Regions from separate parts of the Paenibacillus sp. B46(2026) genome, predicted to be linked through region 2. Evidence: predicted binding sites of a transcription regulator. Region 2 holds the regulator's gene; the other holds the start of a gene.
The links. The regulator NrdR, encoded in region 2, represses ribonucleotide reductase genes. The targets are predictions, from matches to a motif close to AACACNATATATNGTGTT.
Positions count from the first base shown of each region.

Region 1: AC1S8V_RS10585 (adenosylcobalamin-dependent ribonucleoside-diphosphate reductase) is a predicted target of NrdR. The motif match lies at 3,032-3,049, and genes of this name have one in related genera.

Region 1 is NZ_CM165907.1:2,288,587-2,296,688, reverse strand. It holds gene AC1S8V_RS10590 (NACHT domain-containing protein) at 1-23, opposite strand, end outside; gene AC1S8V_RS10585 (adenosylcobalamin-dependent ribonucleoside-diphosphate reductase) at 322-2,970, opposite strand; gene AC1S8V_RS10580 (DEAD/DEAH box helicase) at 3,315-5,078, shown strand; gene AC1S8V_RS10575 (YqhG family protein) at 5,082-6,236, shown strand; gene AC1S8V_RS10570 (hypothetical protein) at 6,441-7,403, shown strand; gene AC1S8V_RS10565 (YqzE family protein) at 7,518-7,739, opposite strand; gene AC1S8V_RS10560 (N-acetylmuramoyl-L-alanine amidase family protein) at 8,054-8,102, shown strand, end outside.
Region 2 is NZ_CM165907.1:2,145,562-2,153,663, reverse strand. It holds gene AC1S8V_RS09895 (MauE/DoxX family redox-associated membrane protein) at 1-333, shown strand, start outside; gene AC1S8V_RS09890 (IS3 family transposase) at 422-640, shown strand; gene AC1S8V_RS09885 (NADPH-dependent FMN reductase) at 796-1,080, opposite strand; gene AC1S8V_RS09880 (NAD(P)H-dependent oxidoreductase) at 1,077-1,205, opposite strand; tRNA gene AC1S8V_RS09875 (tRNA-Ala) at 1,446-1,518, opposite strand; gene nrdR (transcriptional regulator NrdR) at 1,704-2,171, opposite strand; gene AC1S8V_RS09865 (alpha/beta-type small acid-soluble spore protein) at 2,288-2,509, shown strand; gene AC1S8V_RS09860 (lytic transglycosylase domain-containing protein) at 2,592-3,155, opposite strand; gene coaE (dephospho-CoA kinase) at 3,152-3,748, opposite strand; gene AC1S8V_RS09850 (manganese efflux pump) at 3,758-4,531, opposite strand; gene mutM (DNA-formamidopyrimidine glycosylase) at 4,664-5,500, opposite strand; gene polA (DNA polymerase I) at 5,619-8,102, opposite strand, start outside.

The sequences.
Region 1 (8,102 bases), 140 kb from region 2:
TTGTTCCAGTTTACTTCAAACATAAAATCCTCCTAAAACTTCAATATCAAACGAGCTTCATATTTAAATGGTTCATATAGAATATTTGTATAGAATATTTGTATCAACGTGATTTACAGAGTTGATACACGAGAATAACTAAGTAAGTTGTATTTATCCCATTAAGTATTTGAGATTAGCTAACCTTTATTTATAACCCAATAAAATATTAGACCATTATGTAAAATATCAAGTTATGGTACTGTATTTCGATTAATTACCAAACTACAGTACCATAACCAAAACAAAATATATGTCGTTAATTGTCGTTCTAGTTGAGATTTAATTGCACTTACTGTACCCACAGTTGCTGCATGTTTTGCATCCTTCCACATTCATCAGGGATGCCGAGCCGCATGAAGGACATAAATCCCTCGATTCGGTAAAGGTTTTCTGATCCTCCACTTTTGGATACGCGCTCTCCACTGGATTCTGTTCTTGTAATGCTCCAGTTTCTTTCTCCTGAGCACTGCTCTGTACATGACTTTCCAATGCTTTAGCGACTGCATCGGCAATCGATTCCACCCGGTTGGCTCCGAATCCAATCGCTCCCGAACCACCGATTCCCTTGAGATGTTTGATCAACAGTTCAACCTTGTGCCCATGATCTCCGTATCGAAGGAACAGAGAGCATACTCGACCGAGTGCCTCAGCCATGGCAAACACGTCCGATCCCGCTTTGCCCACGTTCAGGAAGATCTCACCCGGCGTTCCCTCCAGATCATTAATTGTAATGTAAGCCATACCGAATGGCGTATTGATTTTGTATGTCGCACCGCGCAGTACTTGAGGACGGCTTCTATATTGTTTATCGAGCACTTTAGCAGACGAAGAGGGTTGCTCGGAAGAATGCGTTCTAACACCAACCTGGCTATTGAAAGTTCCATCACTTGCCTGCACTTCCGCATTATTCGTCAATTCACTAACTGACACATCAGGAAGTGTCTCCAAGTTAGTAATTAATGTCGAATCTACATCTTCGGTCTTGGTCTCTTCCTTCTTCAACGTGGACAACACCTGCACATCCCTGCTGCCGTCGCGATATATCGTTACTCCCTTGCAGCCTAGGTCGAAGGCCAGTTCGTACAGCTCAGCCGTATTCTCCACTGTAAAATCAGCCGGACAGTTGGCCGTCTTCGAGATCGAACTATCCACCCATTGCTGAATCGCAGCCTGTACCCGGATATGATTCTCAGCCGACAGATCCATCGCCGTCACATAATAGTCTGGTAAAGCTTCACCCGGATGTTCATCCAGCCAGTCTTGTGCAATCGGTACGAACTGTTCATCATAACCTAGACGGCTTTGACGGAAATACTTGAAGGCGAAATACGGCTCAATACCTGTTGATGTGCCCACCATCGTACCTGTACTTCCCGTTGGCGCTTGTGTGATCAGTGTGACATTTCGAATGCCCTGTTTACGGATGGCCTCTCCCACTTCAGGGTACGTCGCAACCATGTTTTTCATGAATCCACTCTGTAAATACGGTTCCGCTTCGAAAGCCGGGAAAGCTCCCTTCTCTGCTGCAATCTCTGCCGATGCCAGATAGGCCTCCTTCGCCATGAATCCATACAGTTTATCCAGAAATGCAAGAGATTCAGGGCTGCCGTATCGAATACGCAGCTTAATCATCAGCTCTGCCAGTCCCATTGTGCCAAGCCCAACCCGGCGTTCACGTTGCTGATTCAGTCTATTTTCCTCAAAATGATATGGTGTTGCATCGATGACATTGTCCAAAAATCTAGCCGAGATGCGGGTGGTTTCCGCCAACTCATTCCATGCCACATCATGATTTGTTTCATCGTAGAATTTGGACAGATTGATTGCTGACAGATTACATACACCCCAGCCAGGCAGGCCCTGTTCCGCGCAAGGATTAGTACAGATGATCGGATTGAAGTACCAGCTGTTGGACATCTGGTTGTAGTACTCCATGAATACCACACCAGGCTCTGCCGACTTCCAGGCTGATTCAATAATGGTATGCCAGATTTCGCGAGCCTTCAGCGTCCGATAGTGCACCACCGAATGACCTGCGGCTTTCCACTGCTGCATATCCCCGTTCCACTCGGTATCATAGTCCGGATCGTTCGTATCGGGGAAAACCAAATCCCAGTCTCCGTCCTGCTTGACAGCCTCCATAAATGCGTTGCTCACACATACAGAGAGATTGGCATTGGTCACCTGCCCCATTGTTTGTTTTACGGTAATAAAATCAAGCACATCCGGATGCCAGTCATTCATCATCAGCATGAGTGCACCCCTGCGACTTCCGCCCTGTTCAATAAGTCCAGTCGTATAACTGAACAAGCCACCCCAGGATACGGAACCGCTGGATGATCCATTAACACCTTTCACAACCGACCGCCGAGGACGCAAAGAAGACAGATTAATGCCTACGCCTCCCCCGCGTGCCATAATCTCGGTCATCTCGGTCAGGGTTCTCATGATGCCACCTCGACTATCCTGCGGAGACGGAATGACATAACAATTGAAGAGTGTCAGCTCATCGCTTGCACCCGCACCCGCAGCAATGCGGCCACCGGGCACTAACTTCCAATCTTCCAACACAGAGCGGAACTTGGACTCCCACGTTGCCCGCTGATCAGCTGTGGATTCGACAGAAGCCATCGCTTTGGCAAGACGGTCCCACATCTCTTCCGGTGTTTTTTCTATGTTGAGTGTCAATTTCTCCACGTTTGTCTCGATCATCTCTCCGCTTCGAGTTCTTACCTGTACAAGCTGCCCTTTTCGTTCTATGATTTCGCCCACTTCCTTGGTTGGGAACTTGGGATCATCCTTCGTTAATACCAATACAACATCTCCGACCTTGGCATGATTCGAATCAGCGTCCTTCCAGGCGTATCGGTCCAGAAATATTTTTTCGCTGAGTCCTTCTAATTGGTACGATCGTTGGTTCGATTTCATCGCTACGTTCAACCTCCCCGGAATAAATCTCCATTTTCACTATAAGAGTAAATTATGACGAAACACCACATATAGTGATATAAGTTCAGTATATTACACCATATATTGATTTTCCATGCGACTTTTATCATAGTCCACCTTCATAAACTCCCCGGGTTTTCCCCCTTTGGAGAAGGGAATCAAAAAAATCTGGGGATAACAGCGATCGGAAGGTTATTCTGTCATCGGAGTGACAAGTGTAAATATTCCTTATTTGAACCCACATAGTTATGAACTGACTCTCATTCGTCCATACTATTACCTACGAATAAAACGTCATCACGTATGGCAGGGGAGGAAGCACCATGAACCGGAAAAACCCGCACCACACGAATCAACCTGTAGCCGAACTGCCCGTTCCGTTGGAATTCGATCGGAGCTGGATTAATCAATTGGAATCACGACTGGATAAAGGAGGTCCTTGGGGGGATTACCGACTCTTTCAACTTGGCATTCAGGCCGAAGAGACCAACCTGATTCCCAATTTTGACGAGATCCAATGTTTGAAGCATCTACAAGGCCTTACCCCACTCCCTCACCAGATGGACACTGCACGCAGAGTATTATTTGAAATGTCAGGCCGGGCCATTCTCGCCGATGAGGTGGGTCTTGGCAAAACCATTGAAGCCGGTCTCATTCTGAAAGAATATATGGTTCGGGGTCTCGTATCCAAAGTACTCATTCTCGTGCCAGCATCTCTTGTGCTGCAATGGGTACGGGAGTTGAATTCGAAATTTGGCATCCCTGCCATTGCCCAGAAAAAGGCCTATTCCTGGCAGAATGAAGTGGTTGTTGCTTCCATGGATACAGCCAAACGTGACCCGCATAAAGATATGCTGCTGAATACCGATTACGACATGATTATTATTGACGAGGCTCATAAACTCAAAAACAAGAAAACAACCAACTATCAGTTCATGCTGAAATTGCGCAAAAAGTATTGTCTGCTGCTCACAGCTACACCTGTGCAGAACGATATGAGCGAGTTGTTCAATCTGATCAACCTGCTGAAGCCCGGTCAACTGGGTCGTCAGGGTGACTTTGCGGCCAACTTTGTTGTAGACAAACGAGTTCCGAAAAATCAGGAACAGCTTAAGAACGAGTTATCCAAAGTCATGATCCGTAATCGTCGTGGCGAAGGCCCCGTTCAATTTACCAAACGGAACGTCTCCAATGTGAATCTGCAACTATCGCCTGAAGAACAGGCGTTGTACGATGGCGTGACTTCATTTGTTAAAGACCAGTACCAGGAAGCTGGCGGCAACCTGAGCAGTATGCTCTCCCTTGTCACATTGCAGCGAGAAGTGTGCAGCAGTCGGGATGCTGTATTCGTAACATTGGTTAATCTGTCGAAGAAACTTCCATTGGACTCTCCTCTCCGGGACAAAATCTGGGAACTGGTTGCCCATATCAAAGCGATCAAGGAGAATACCAAAGCTGAGAAAACGATGGAGCTCATTCGGGACATGAATGAAAAAGTAATCATCTTCACCGAATACCGAGCCACGCAGGAGTATCTGCTGAACTATTTTCGCAACAACGGGCTTACGGCTGTACCCTATCGGGGTGGCATGAATCGAGGCAAAAAAGACTGGATGATGGATCTCTTCCGCGGGCGTGTGCAGGCCATGATTGCAACCGAAGCGGGTGGTGAGGGCATCAATCTGCAATTTTGCCATCATATGATCAACTTCGATCTGCCTTGGAACCCTATGCGGGTAGAGCAGCGGATCGGTCGGGTACACCGGCTTGGACAGCAAAATGACGTGAACATCTTCAACCTATCCACGACTGGAACCATTGAGGAACATATTCTGAATCTGCTGCATGAGAAGATCAATATGTTTGAGATGGTGATCGGCGGGCTGGATGTCATTTTGGAACGGCTGGAGAAGAAGGAGTCAATTGAGAAAAGTTTGTACAAAATCATGTTGGAATCACAAACCGATGAAGATATTCGCCGCAAAATGGATTCACTTGGACAATCGCTGAACTCTATTCAACGTGAGGTTGCCGTTGAAGGACCTGCCGTATCCGGGTTGTTAGATCTTCGCAAAGGAGGTAGCTAACTCATGACCATGTCTCCCCATGAAGTGCAGGCTTATGTTCTCTCCTATCTGGAAGCACTTGATTGTCAGATTATGGAGCGTTCACCTGCCCATGTTACAGTCAAACTCTCGCCTGAGGCGGACAAAGCGTTGACCAATCGTCCCTATTATTGGGGGTTCGTGGAACGAACCGGAGCACCCGCTGAGACGATGTCCTTTACATTTATATTTGATCCTGACAGTTATCAGCAGGCCATTGAAGCAGCAGAAGCCAAAGTTGCGCAAGCATCACCTCCTGTTGTACCTAACCCTGATGGAGCGAATGGTATAACCAACGGCAGTCCTCAAGGCGAGCCACCGAAAGAAACCATTCTAGGCCGTTACTTCGGTATCACTCCATCGCTGCCACAGCTGGGACCAGGACGAATATTGCGTGAAGAAGTGGTGTACGGCAGTCGCAGACTCCAGCAGATTTTCGGCGCAGCCCGTGAAGGCGGTGCCTTCGTGAACCTGTTCGAACAGGCTGCCAAACGGCAATTGCGCGCTACAGCACCAGCCGTATATGAGCCTTGGCTCGGTGTCTGTTTCAAGGTGGAATTCGCCTGTGACTTGAAACGGGAGGAATTGCATTTTCTCGGCATCTCCCTTCGCTCGGGTGAAATTATAGAAAAATTCGGCACCAAGCTGAACCGACGTGATCTCAGTCCGAGGCTCGCGGAGAACATGCATGTGCAGACAGCTAAAGTTTCGTTATTCGATGCCGGAGCTGCTTTGGAATCTCATTTGACGAACCGCTTGCTGGAACTTGATTATAGCTGGGCAGAGAAAGCCCAAGAGCGACTTGATCTGGAGCTGGACGTGTTGGACACCTATTATGAAGCGGTACTCCGAGAAGATACGCCTGAGGTAGAATCAACGGACAACTTGGCATCTGGCGCTGAGAATGTCCAATCTAATCGCACGGTTAAACCCATTGGAGCCGATGTAGAACTGGCCGCAGAGGCCATAGTACCGTTCGACACTGAGACAGAAACCGAAGAAGAGAAAGCAAAACAGGCTGTAATGGATCGTGAAGCTATGAAACTGCAGTATGAGACACGCCGGACCGAGATGATCTGGCAATATGAACCCAAAGTGAAAGTGACTGCCATTAGTAGCGGCATGTTTCACTTAAGATAGACGAAGACACTACTTTTCCTGCAAATGCTGGCAAAAGTAGTGTTTATTCATGATCAGCTGCCCGACAGGTTGCGGCAACCTTTGCATAGCCTGTCCCCTAGAATGAAACTAGGACCCGCTCAGGCAACGGATAAATGAAAAGTAGGTGTAAATTTGAAACGATTCTTTCATACGTGTTGGAACAACACTCGGAAAACAACCTGTATGACCTTGGGCTTGCTCAGTTGTCTTGCCCTGTTCTCTTTCTGGTCAATAGCAGATGCAGAGGAACAAAAAACGTCTTCACTATCCCTCGCATCATCAACAGAATATAGTCCCGAACATCATGCCTTACAGAATGACAAGGCAGCTCCCGCTGCTGTGCAACGGTTTGCAGAGCAACAAGCTGTTGCACTTGGTACAGCTAACGCCGAAGCAAAGTGGAAGAACGCCGACCTGGACTTCTACCCTCTTGGCCCCGGTACACATAGCTGGCTTGTGCAAGCTTCATTTGAAGGAAAACCCATCGGATATATGATTATTACAGCTACAGAACAGGGACAGATGAAGCTTAGTGAATATGGTCAAGGAGAACAGTCACCGTATGAGAGTGAACTTCTTGGACAAGCCCTGAATCGACAACATATGAACCTTGATACGTTACTCGCTGGCGGCGGAGAGCTTCATTCTCATTATGCTCTCCCTCTGCTTGCCTACTGGAAAGTGGATCAACCGAATCAACCCGCACTTTATATTAATGCTACGAACGGAGATGTACTACCATCAGAGTTCTTGAGTCGACTGGAGGCTAACTCCAACCAGGTCTCAGGCAGCATAACTGATTTATCCACAACTTCACCTTTATCAGTCGATCCACTGCATCTGCGACCAGTCTTCAATCCGGCGGACAATCTGTTGTGGATTACATCCAAGCCTGTTGCTGCCAACCAGGCACAAAATGTGATACAACACGGGGAGAATCAAGAGATTGTCTTCTCAGCGGATGATCGTAACGTCATATACGGCGGTCCTCTACCCGTTAGCGGTTATCAGCTATGGCATACAGATCAGGAAGCAGAGTCCATTCCTTATATAGCGATTGGCGGCAATACATCCATTCAACGGTTTGTCCCTTTGAGTACGTTGCAGCAAGATGGGCAATTTTACATCGTGAAGCCTTCATTATAAGCAAACTAACCGATAACATAACATCTATTGCGGAAAAGTCCACCTCAAATAAGACGCATCCCCGTATTGCCAAGGGATTGCGTCTTTTGGTTTACTGTAGTTGAATGGTTAGCGTTAGTTAACCTTTTTCGAAGAATCTCGTTTATGAGCCTTTGAATCCAATGCTTTTTCCTTTTTCCCCACCCACAGGGATACAGCGAATGGAATCATACCGAACCATTTCATTGCCCACGGCTCTTTCCTTTTGGCGCGGCCTTTCCGCTCATCCTTCGGCGTATCGATATAATGAACTACACGCTGCGTAATGTATTTTACCAATTCATCACTTTTGGCCATGATCTCTGCCTCCTTCGCTCCTGCAATTTGCGGAGCTTGTGTTACTCCTATTGTGTGCAGAACCACCAAGGGATAAACCACTTTTTTTGTGGCAAAACGTATGAAAAACCAAAGATTGCACAGTCTAATGCCAAAGGAATCCATCCAGGCACTTTAATTCATGAGATGCCTATTTCAAGAAAGGAGCGTGTACTCTCATGTATAAGCTGCTAGCCGCATCGGTGGCTTTTATGATTACCCTCAGTTGTATCCCTTTAACATCTGATGTCATCCATGCTCAAGCGACCTTTGCGGCTCTTTCACCCCAACATTCCATGCAGCCGCCCATCAACCCATCCCTTCTGCCTGTTACCGATGGAGACG
Region 2 (8,102 bases):
GTTGGAAATCTAGGTGTGGCCTGGGGAAACTTTGATAGCTTTTTGGAGCATACAGCTACTTTGAACCCTTGGTTCCCAAGAGTAGTGTCTGATATCCTAGGTTATTTTGTAACCTTCTTAGAAGTTGGGCTTGGTGTTTTATTGGTGAGTGGTATTCGCTTAAAAGAGGCTGCTTTAGCTAGTCTTGCCCTGCTTTTGGTATTCCTATTGAGCATGATTTTCTCGATCGGTTTTAAGGAAGCTTTTGATGACATTGTTTTTACGGTAGTTCTTGCAGCGGCTTCGGCACTTCTTTACAGGGGAGCAAAAAAGAGGAGGCCGGGGAGGGGGTAGCCTATTTCGTTTTGAATCGGAATCCACTTCGCTGAAAGTTTTAAAATTTCAGATAGAATCTGATACTTTGTTTCTACGATGATATCCTATAAGGTTTTTTGTCGAAGAGCCCACGCCATTCTGGAGTTGGAGTGTTATCAGCGGGCATGAATTTGAGAGTTATGGGCAGGCGTATGAAGTCGTAACCGAATTTATTCACAACTACAACCACAACCGTATCCACGGCAGCATCTATGATTTATCACCTTATGAATATCGGGATGCGATCAAGCAAGGGACCGTGAAGCCGAAAAAACTTAAAGTGTAGCGCGCAAAAATTACGCCAAAGACTTTACATGGAGGGCAGGCATAATAGGCTAGCCCGCCTTGCGAAACCCTTGTGGTTTCGCCCTTTCGCAAAAAGTCATGCCTGCAGAGGCTCCATGTCAAGTCGGCACACAATCATCGAAAGAACGAGTAAATTCAAGCAATTGTATGTATTCGCTTGAATAAGAGGTGCTGGATGTACCGCTGAAGATATTGCCTCGTCTTCTCATAGGTGAGTGCGAGCTGCTTAACATCAACCTTTTCATGAACTTGTGAAATAGGCACTTTCTGAAACGGCAGCACGTACGCCTTCATGGCATCCAGCACTTGCCTCAATTGCATCTGTGCGTATGCGGTTCCCATCCCTCCCGGTGTAGCACCGATGATCCCGACTTGTTTTGATGAAAACTGAATCCCTTGCCGGTCTTGAAGCCCAGTCAAGCGAGTTCTTGAGCACCCCCCGGGATTCCCGTGTTGTATTCCGGACTCACAATCATGATCCCGTCCACTTCGCAAATGGCTTCCTTGAACAATGCGACTGCTACCGGATCGCCGCTAACCTCCAGATCCTCAATGAAAAACGGCAGACCGCCGATTTCAATTATGTGAATGTTTCAAGTTGAGTCCGATGTAGACGCCATAAAGACTACAATGTAGTTTATTTTCTTAGCGAAGCATGAGCCTGAAACTGTGAAAGCCGTGGGTGGGTTGGACGATGTGAGCAGGAACACCACTTAATATAAACAGTAAAAATAAAACGGGAAAACCCCTGATACACAAAGGCTTTCCCGTCTTCATTACCTGTATGGAGCCTAGGGGGATCGAACCCCTGACCTCATCGCTGCCAGCGATGCGCTCTCCCAGCTGAGCTAAGGCCCCAGGATATGAAATAGATAACTTGTCCAGCACTGCAACGTTCCACAGGCGACTCCTATATCATATAAAATCCAGCTTTCGCTGTCAATCACTTTTTCATGATCCAAAGTGATTGGAGAAGAACAACCGATTTTACTGGCACATACGGACTGGAACCCCAGACTGCTCTTCTCCCTTTACCCACTTCACTAATCCTCCAGATTGTCTTTGGACAACAGGGATTTCAGTTCTTTCATGAACATATTGATGTCTTTGAACTGACGATACACGGAAGCGAAGCGCACATACGCCACTTCATCGACTGGAAACAGCTGTTCCATCAATAGCTCACCAATCTGGCGACTCTCGACCTCAGCATCTGCTGTATTACGCAGCGACTTCTCTACTTCAGATACCATCATCTCCAGCGTCTCAACAGAGACTGGACGTTTCTCACAGGCACGAATAAGCCCGCGGAGAATCTTGTCCCGGCTGAACTCTTCCCGGCTGCCATCTTTCTTAATGACGATCAGGGGTGTTTCCTCAATCATCTCAAACGTTGTAAATCTTCTGGCGCACTGCTCACATTCACGGCGACGACGAATGGATTTCGCTTCGTTTGCCGGACGCGAATCAAGCACTTTGGTACCCATGTAACCGCAATAAGGACATTTCAAATCAGATCACTTCCCATGTTTTACTTTTTACCACATATTCCCTGTACTGACCTTGTAATGAAAATCGCATTGCCGACACATAATACTTTTACCAACCCGCGAGGAGGTGAACAGCAATGGCACAAAGCAACGGTAACTCCAACAACCTGGTGGCACCTAGAGCTTCCGCAGCACTCGAGCAAATGAAATTTGAAGTTGCCCAAGAACTCGGAATCAGCATCCCACAAGACGGATACCAAGGTAACATGACTTCTTACGAGAACGGTTCGATCGGTGGATACATCACGAAGCGTCTGGTAACAATTGCAGAACAGCAATTGGCAGGTCAATACCATTAATATCTGCATCGTAATACGCTACACAGAGGAGCATGGAGCGGCCGGTGAACAACCGGCCTGCTCTGTGCTTCTACTTATATACTCAGAACGTATTATAAATCTTTACATACTGATTATAATAGTAAATGACCCTTTGTACATAGTGACGCGTCTCACCAAACGGAATATCCTTCACCGTATCGAACGAGCCATCCCATACACCATCTCTAAGCCAACTGTTCACTTTGCCCGGACCCGCGTTATAAGCGGCGATCATCACCGCTTCATTGCCATCGAATTGATCGGACAGATTCCGCAGATACCAGGTCCCTAACTGAATATTTCGTTCAGGCTCGTGCTTCAATTCCTCCAGCGAAGTGTCAGGAATTTTGGCTTGTTCCAGTATCCAGTTGGCTGTGTCCGGCATCAGTTGCATGAGTCCAATGGCTCCTCGTTTGGATTCCTTGCTTGTCTTGAAATTGGTCTCCACCTTGATTATGGAAGCAATCAGAAATGGATCAACCTCATAGCTCTGGGATTGGGCACGAATCTCTTCCTTATAATGAATTGGATAGAACCATGCCATCCAGTTTGTATTCAGGAATAATATCAATACAAAGGACACAAACATCAACAGCAGTACACGTTTCTTGCGCAATATCTTCATAACAAACCCTTACGCTGTAGATATGAGTCAATTTGCTGCTGCGTCGCAGGCCATAAGCCGCTGTTATCAATGACAATGTCTGCCAGCTGCTTTTTGCGCTCAATATCCATCTGTACATCCATTCGAGCCTCAGCCTGTTCTGCAGTCATTCCATCCCGACTCATCAAGCGATCTCGTTGGACTAATCTTGGAACATATACAACCATGACTTCCTCGAAACCATCTTCCAGACCCGATTCGTACAACAACGGAATATCAGATACCACAAGTTTATCCGGATGTTGCAATGCGTATGCGGCAGCCCGTTCACGCATCTCTCTACGAATCGCCGGGTGTGTGATGGCCTCCAATGCCTTTCGTTCCTCTGGTTGTTGAAAAACAATGCTTCCAAGCTTTTTCCGATCCAGTGTTCCATCTTCGTTCAGTATGGCTTGTCCAAACCGCTTAACAGCGGCGGCCAACACGGGGTGCCCGGGCATCATAACTTCCCGGGCAATAACGTCTGCATCGATGAGCAACGCTCCCTTACTGGCGAGATAGGCGGAAACACTGCTTTTGCCTGTCGCTATCCCGCCGGTTAAGCCTATATTCATCGTTTCACCTCATAACAGCTTCATTATTCCCATAATCATTAACAAAAGTGCTGGCAATACAGACAGTCTTCGCATCCAGCGCAGAGCTGAGAATCGCAGCCCAACCTTCATGCCAAGGGACAGAAACGCCCCACTAAACAGCGCAATAATGAGTGCCGTCCATAGTGTAGGGAATCCGAGAAGTGCCGCTCCCAATCCTGCCCCAAACGCATCCAGAGACAGGGCAATACCAAGCCACATCGCTTCCTGGGCAGATATACTCCCCGAGTTATCCATATCCGCCTTGGAGGGACTGCGAAGGATCTGAATGACGACCCCCAGCTTACGCAGCTCCAGTGTAAATACCATGCGTTCCAGCGATCCACCTGAAGCCGACTGCTCCAGATCCAGCGCAAGCACCTGATTCCTGCCTTTTGAATCCGTCAGCGTCTTTTGTACTTCTCTAATACCAGTTAACGTTGTTTCTGTTCCCTCACCCGATCTAGTGTCTGTTTCCAGCTGTTCCTTGCCTTGCTTTCGAATAAGTTGCAACAGTGACCATGCACCAATACCTATCAATATAACGGCTCCCACAATCGAAGCGATATCCGGTGACACCACATGGGACAACAGCACACCTACTTGCATCGACAAAGCAATAACCAATCCCGAACAGATCGAAATAACAGCGATAGATAACAGGGGAATCTTAGTCCTCCGTAACCCATATGTAATCCCGACTCCAAAACCATCTAAACTAAGCGCCAAAGCAAGCGCCAGCAATGAAATAAAATGATGCAGCACCCCGGACTCCTCCTCTGTGCGGTACTCGTGCCAACTGAAGATGCCAGTATGGGTATACGCCCGCTTATTTCTGCCATATCAGTATATGGAGGGAGGAATCCAAGGGTGCTATGATTTCATCATTTCGTTCATTCAGTTCATGTTCAGCGGCTGACAGTTTGGACAAAAATGCGTCCCACGGCCACCAACCACCGTTTTTTCAATTAACGTACCACATGTTGCACAAGGTTCCGATTTGCGTCCATAGATTTTCAATTGATGCTGGAACATCCCCATCTCACCCTGTCCGTTTACATAGGATTTGATGGAAGATCCCCCTGCATTCACTGCATCTTGCAACGTAGCCACAATCGCTTCATGGAGCACCGTTAACTGAGCTTCGGTCAGTGTCTTGGCGATGGTCTCGGGATGGATGCCTGCGCGAAATAGAGCCTCGTCCACATAAATATTCCCGATGCCAACCACATATGCCTGATTTAACAGTACAGCCTTGATTTTGGTTGTTCGTTTGCCCACCGCTTCTCGGAACGCAGCTAACGTAAAGGCCGGGTCAAGCGGCTCCAGTCCCAGCTTCAGCAAAGGTTTGGACACCAGTTCCTCACCTGCATTAAACAGATGCATCGTACCGAACTGACGCACATCCTTATAACGCAATTCCGTACCATCATTAAAATGGAAGATCACATGTGTATGTTTCTCCACATCTTCATGCTGCTCGTACACACCGTACCTTCCTTCCATCCGCAGATGGGAGACAAGCACCAACCCGTCCAGCAAAATACGCAAAAACTTGCCTCGACGCTCCACCCCAATGACGGTATGTCCCGCGAGTTCCAGTGCAAATGCATCTATGTCGTCCGGCCGCTGAATAATCCGCGGCAAGCTAACGGTAACATGATCAATGGTCTTGCCTACAATAAGCTGATTCAATGTTCTTCTGACTGTTTCAACTTCCGGTAATTCCGGCATGATGTTCTCACCTCCCCTATATTATAACGGAAGATGGCGCTCAGCGGGACCCTTTTCTTATATCGCTAACATGGAAAGGTCTATTTTGAAATACCGGAAAAACCGTGCGGCTCTTGATTTATTTCGCTTCGTACCAGTTATCCCCAAAGCTGACTTCGGCTTTCAGCGGAACCGACAGTTCCAATGCTTTTTCCATGACAGAAGGGACTAATTCTTTCATCAGTTCCAATTCATCGGCAGGTACTTCGAATACAAGTTCATCGTGCACCTGAAGCAACATGCGACTCTTCAACTTGCGTTCCCGTAATGCTTCATCCATCTGTACCATGGCCAGTTTGATGATATCTGCCGCTGTTCCCTGAATAGGTGTATTCATCGCCGTACGCTCTGCGAAGGAACGCAGATTGAAGTTACTGGCATTAATCTCAGGCAGATAGCGTCGGCGCTCCAACAACGTTTTGACGTAACCATCCTGGCGAGCTTCCTTCACAATGTCATCCATATATCGGCGCACACCCTGAAATACTTCAAAATACTGATCGATAAACTGTGCGGCCTCTTTACGGGTGATGTGCAGGTTCTGTGATAGGCCGTAATCACTTATTCCATACACGATACCAAAGTTAACCGCCTTGGCGGAACGGCGCATATCCCCATCCACATCCTCAGGTTTCACGCCAAATACATCCGAAGCGGTCTTTGTATGAATATCCATATCATTGACAAACGCTTCCTTCAGGCGCTCATCGTCCGAAATGTGTGCCAGAACACGCAGTTCGATCTGGGAATAGTCTGCCGCCAAAATGGACCATCCAGGCTCGGAAGGAACAAATACCTTCCGGATTTTGCGACCTTCCTCCATCCGGATCGGAATGTTCTGCAAGTTCGGGAACTGACTGCTAAGTCGTCCCGTAGCCGCAATGGTCTGACGATAATACGTATGCACCTTTCCATCCCGATCAGAAATCTCTTTGAGTAACCCTTCCACATAAGTGGATTGCAGCTTGGCAAGCTGACGATATTGCAGAATATGCTTGACCACGTCATTATAAGGGGCCAATTTCTCCAATACTTCGGCATCTGTTGAATAGCCCGTTTTTGTTTTCTTCACCACCGGCAAGCCCAGTCTATCAAATAAAATCTCACCCAGTTGCTTCGGTGAATTCAGATTAAATTCCGTTCCTGACAGCTTGTAGATCTCTGCCATCAACCTGCTGATCTGCTCTTCAAACTCACTGCCCAAAGTCTGCAGATCGGCTGTATTGGCCTTGATGCCCTGTTTCTCCATGTCTGCCAGTATGCGTGACAACGGCATCTCCAGTTCATGGAACAATGAATTCATCTCATCGGTTTCCAGTACCTGCTCCTGAAGTGGAATGATGGCTGCTACTGCAGCAGCTTTGCGGCACAGGAAATCGCCCAAGATCTCCACTTCCGGCACCTTGTACTTGGCGCCTTTCCCCATAACCGTGTCATCCTCCACAAGCGATGGCAGACCATACTTGGTCGTAAGTCCACTAATCGTCTGGTTGGATTCTGTTGGATCAAGCAAATACGCTGCCAGCTGTACATCGAATGATGCGCCAGCAAATTCAATGCCATGCGCATGAAGGGCCAGGTCTACACGATGAAGATCATACCCGCGCTTTGGCTGGTCTGAATTACCAAGCCATGCCCGCACTTGGGCCGCAGCCTCGGACTGAAGCAATTCGGGAGATATGAACGTATATGTTCCAGCGGAACCTACTGCTAGTCCAATCAGTTTCGCTTGGTGCGGGTTATCCCCATGTGTCTCCACATGGAGTACATCAATGGAATCAAGAGAACTGAACAGCTCACTGATCGTCTCTTCTGTTGCAATGGAGGATTCCACCTCGGCAGCAGGAATAGCTTCCTGTTCAGAACCGATGCTGCCACTGAACGACAGACGTTCGAGCAAGGATTTGAATTCCAGCTTAGCTAGTGCAGGGCCAGCATTTTCTTCTTTTAATCCGCCGAATTGCATATCCTCCCACGTCTGTTCCAGCGGAACTTCCCGGTGAATCGTCGCCAGTTGTTTGCTCATCCGGGCATCTTCGGCATGGGCCTCAATCTTTTCTTTCATCTTGCCCTTCAGTTCACTTGTGCCGTTCAGCACATCCTCTACTGACCCGAACTGGTGCAGAAGCTTCAGCGCTGTTTTCTCTCCGACCCCGGGAATACCCGGAATATTATCGGAAGCATCCCCCATCAGACCCTTAAGATCAATAATTTGCAGCGGTGTCAGACCATAGCGCTCCTTAATCTGAGCAGGATCATACAGCTCAATATCAGTTACCCCTTTACGCGTCAGTCCGATATGTACATGTTCAGAAGCGAGCTGCAGCATATCTTTGTCACCTGATACAACGAGCACCTGTCTGCCCGCTTCATCTGCGCGTTTGGTTAACGTCCCGATGATATCATCCGCTTCGAAACCAGCCAGCTCAAACTGAGCGATGCCAAGTCCTTTCAGCAGTTCTTTGAGCAAAGGGAATTGCTCCGACAACTCTGGTGGTGTTTTCTCCCGACCGCCTTTGTATTCCTGATACCCTTCGTGGCGGAACGTGATCTTGCCTGCATC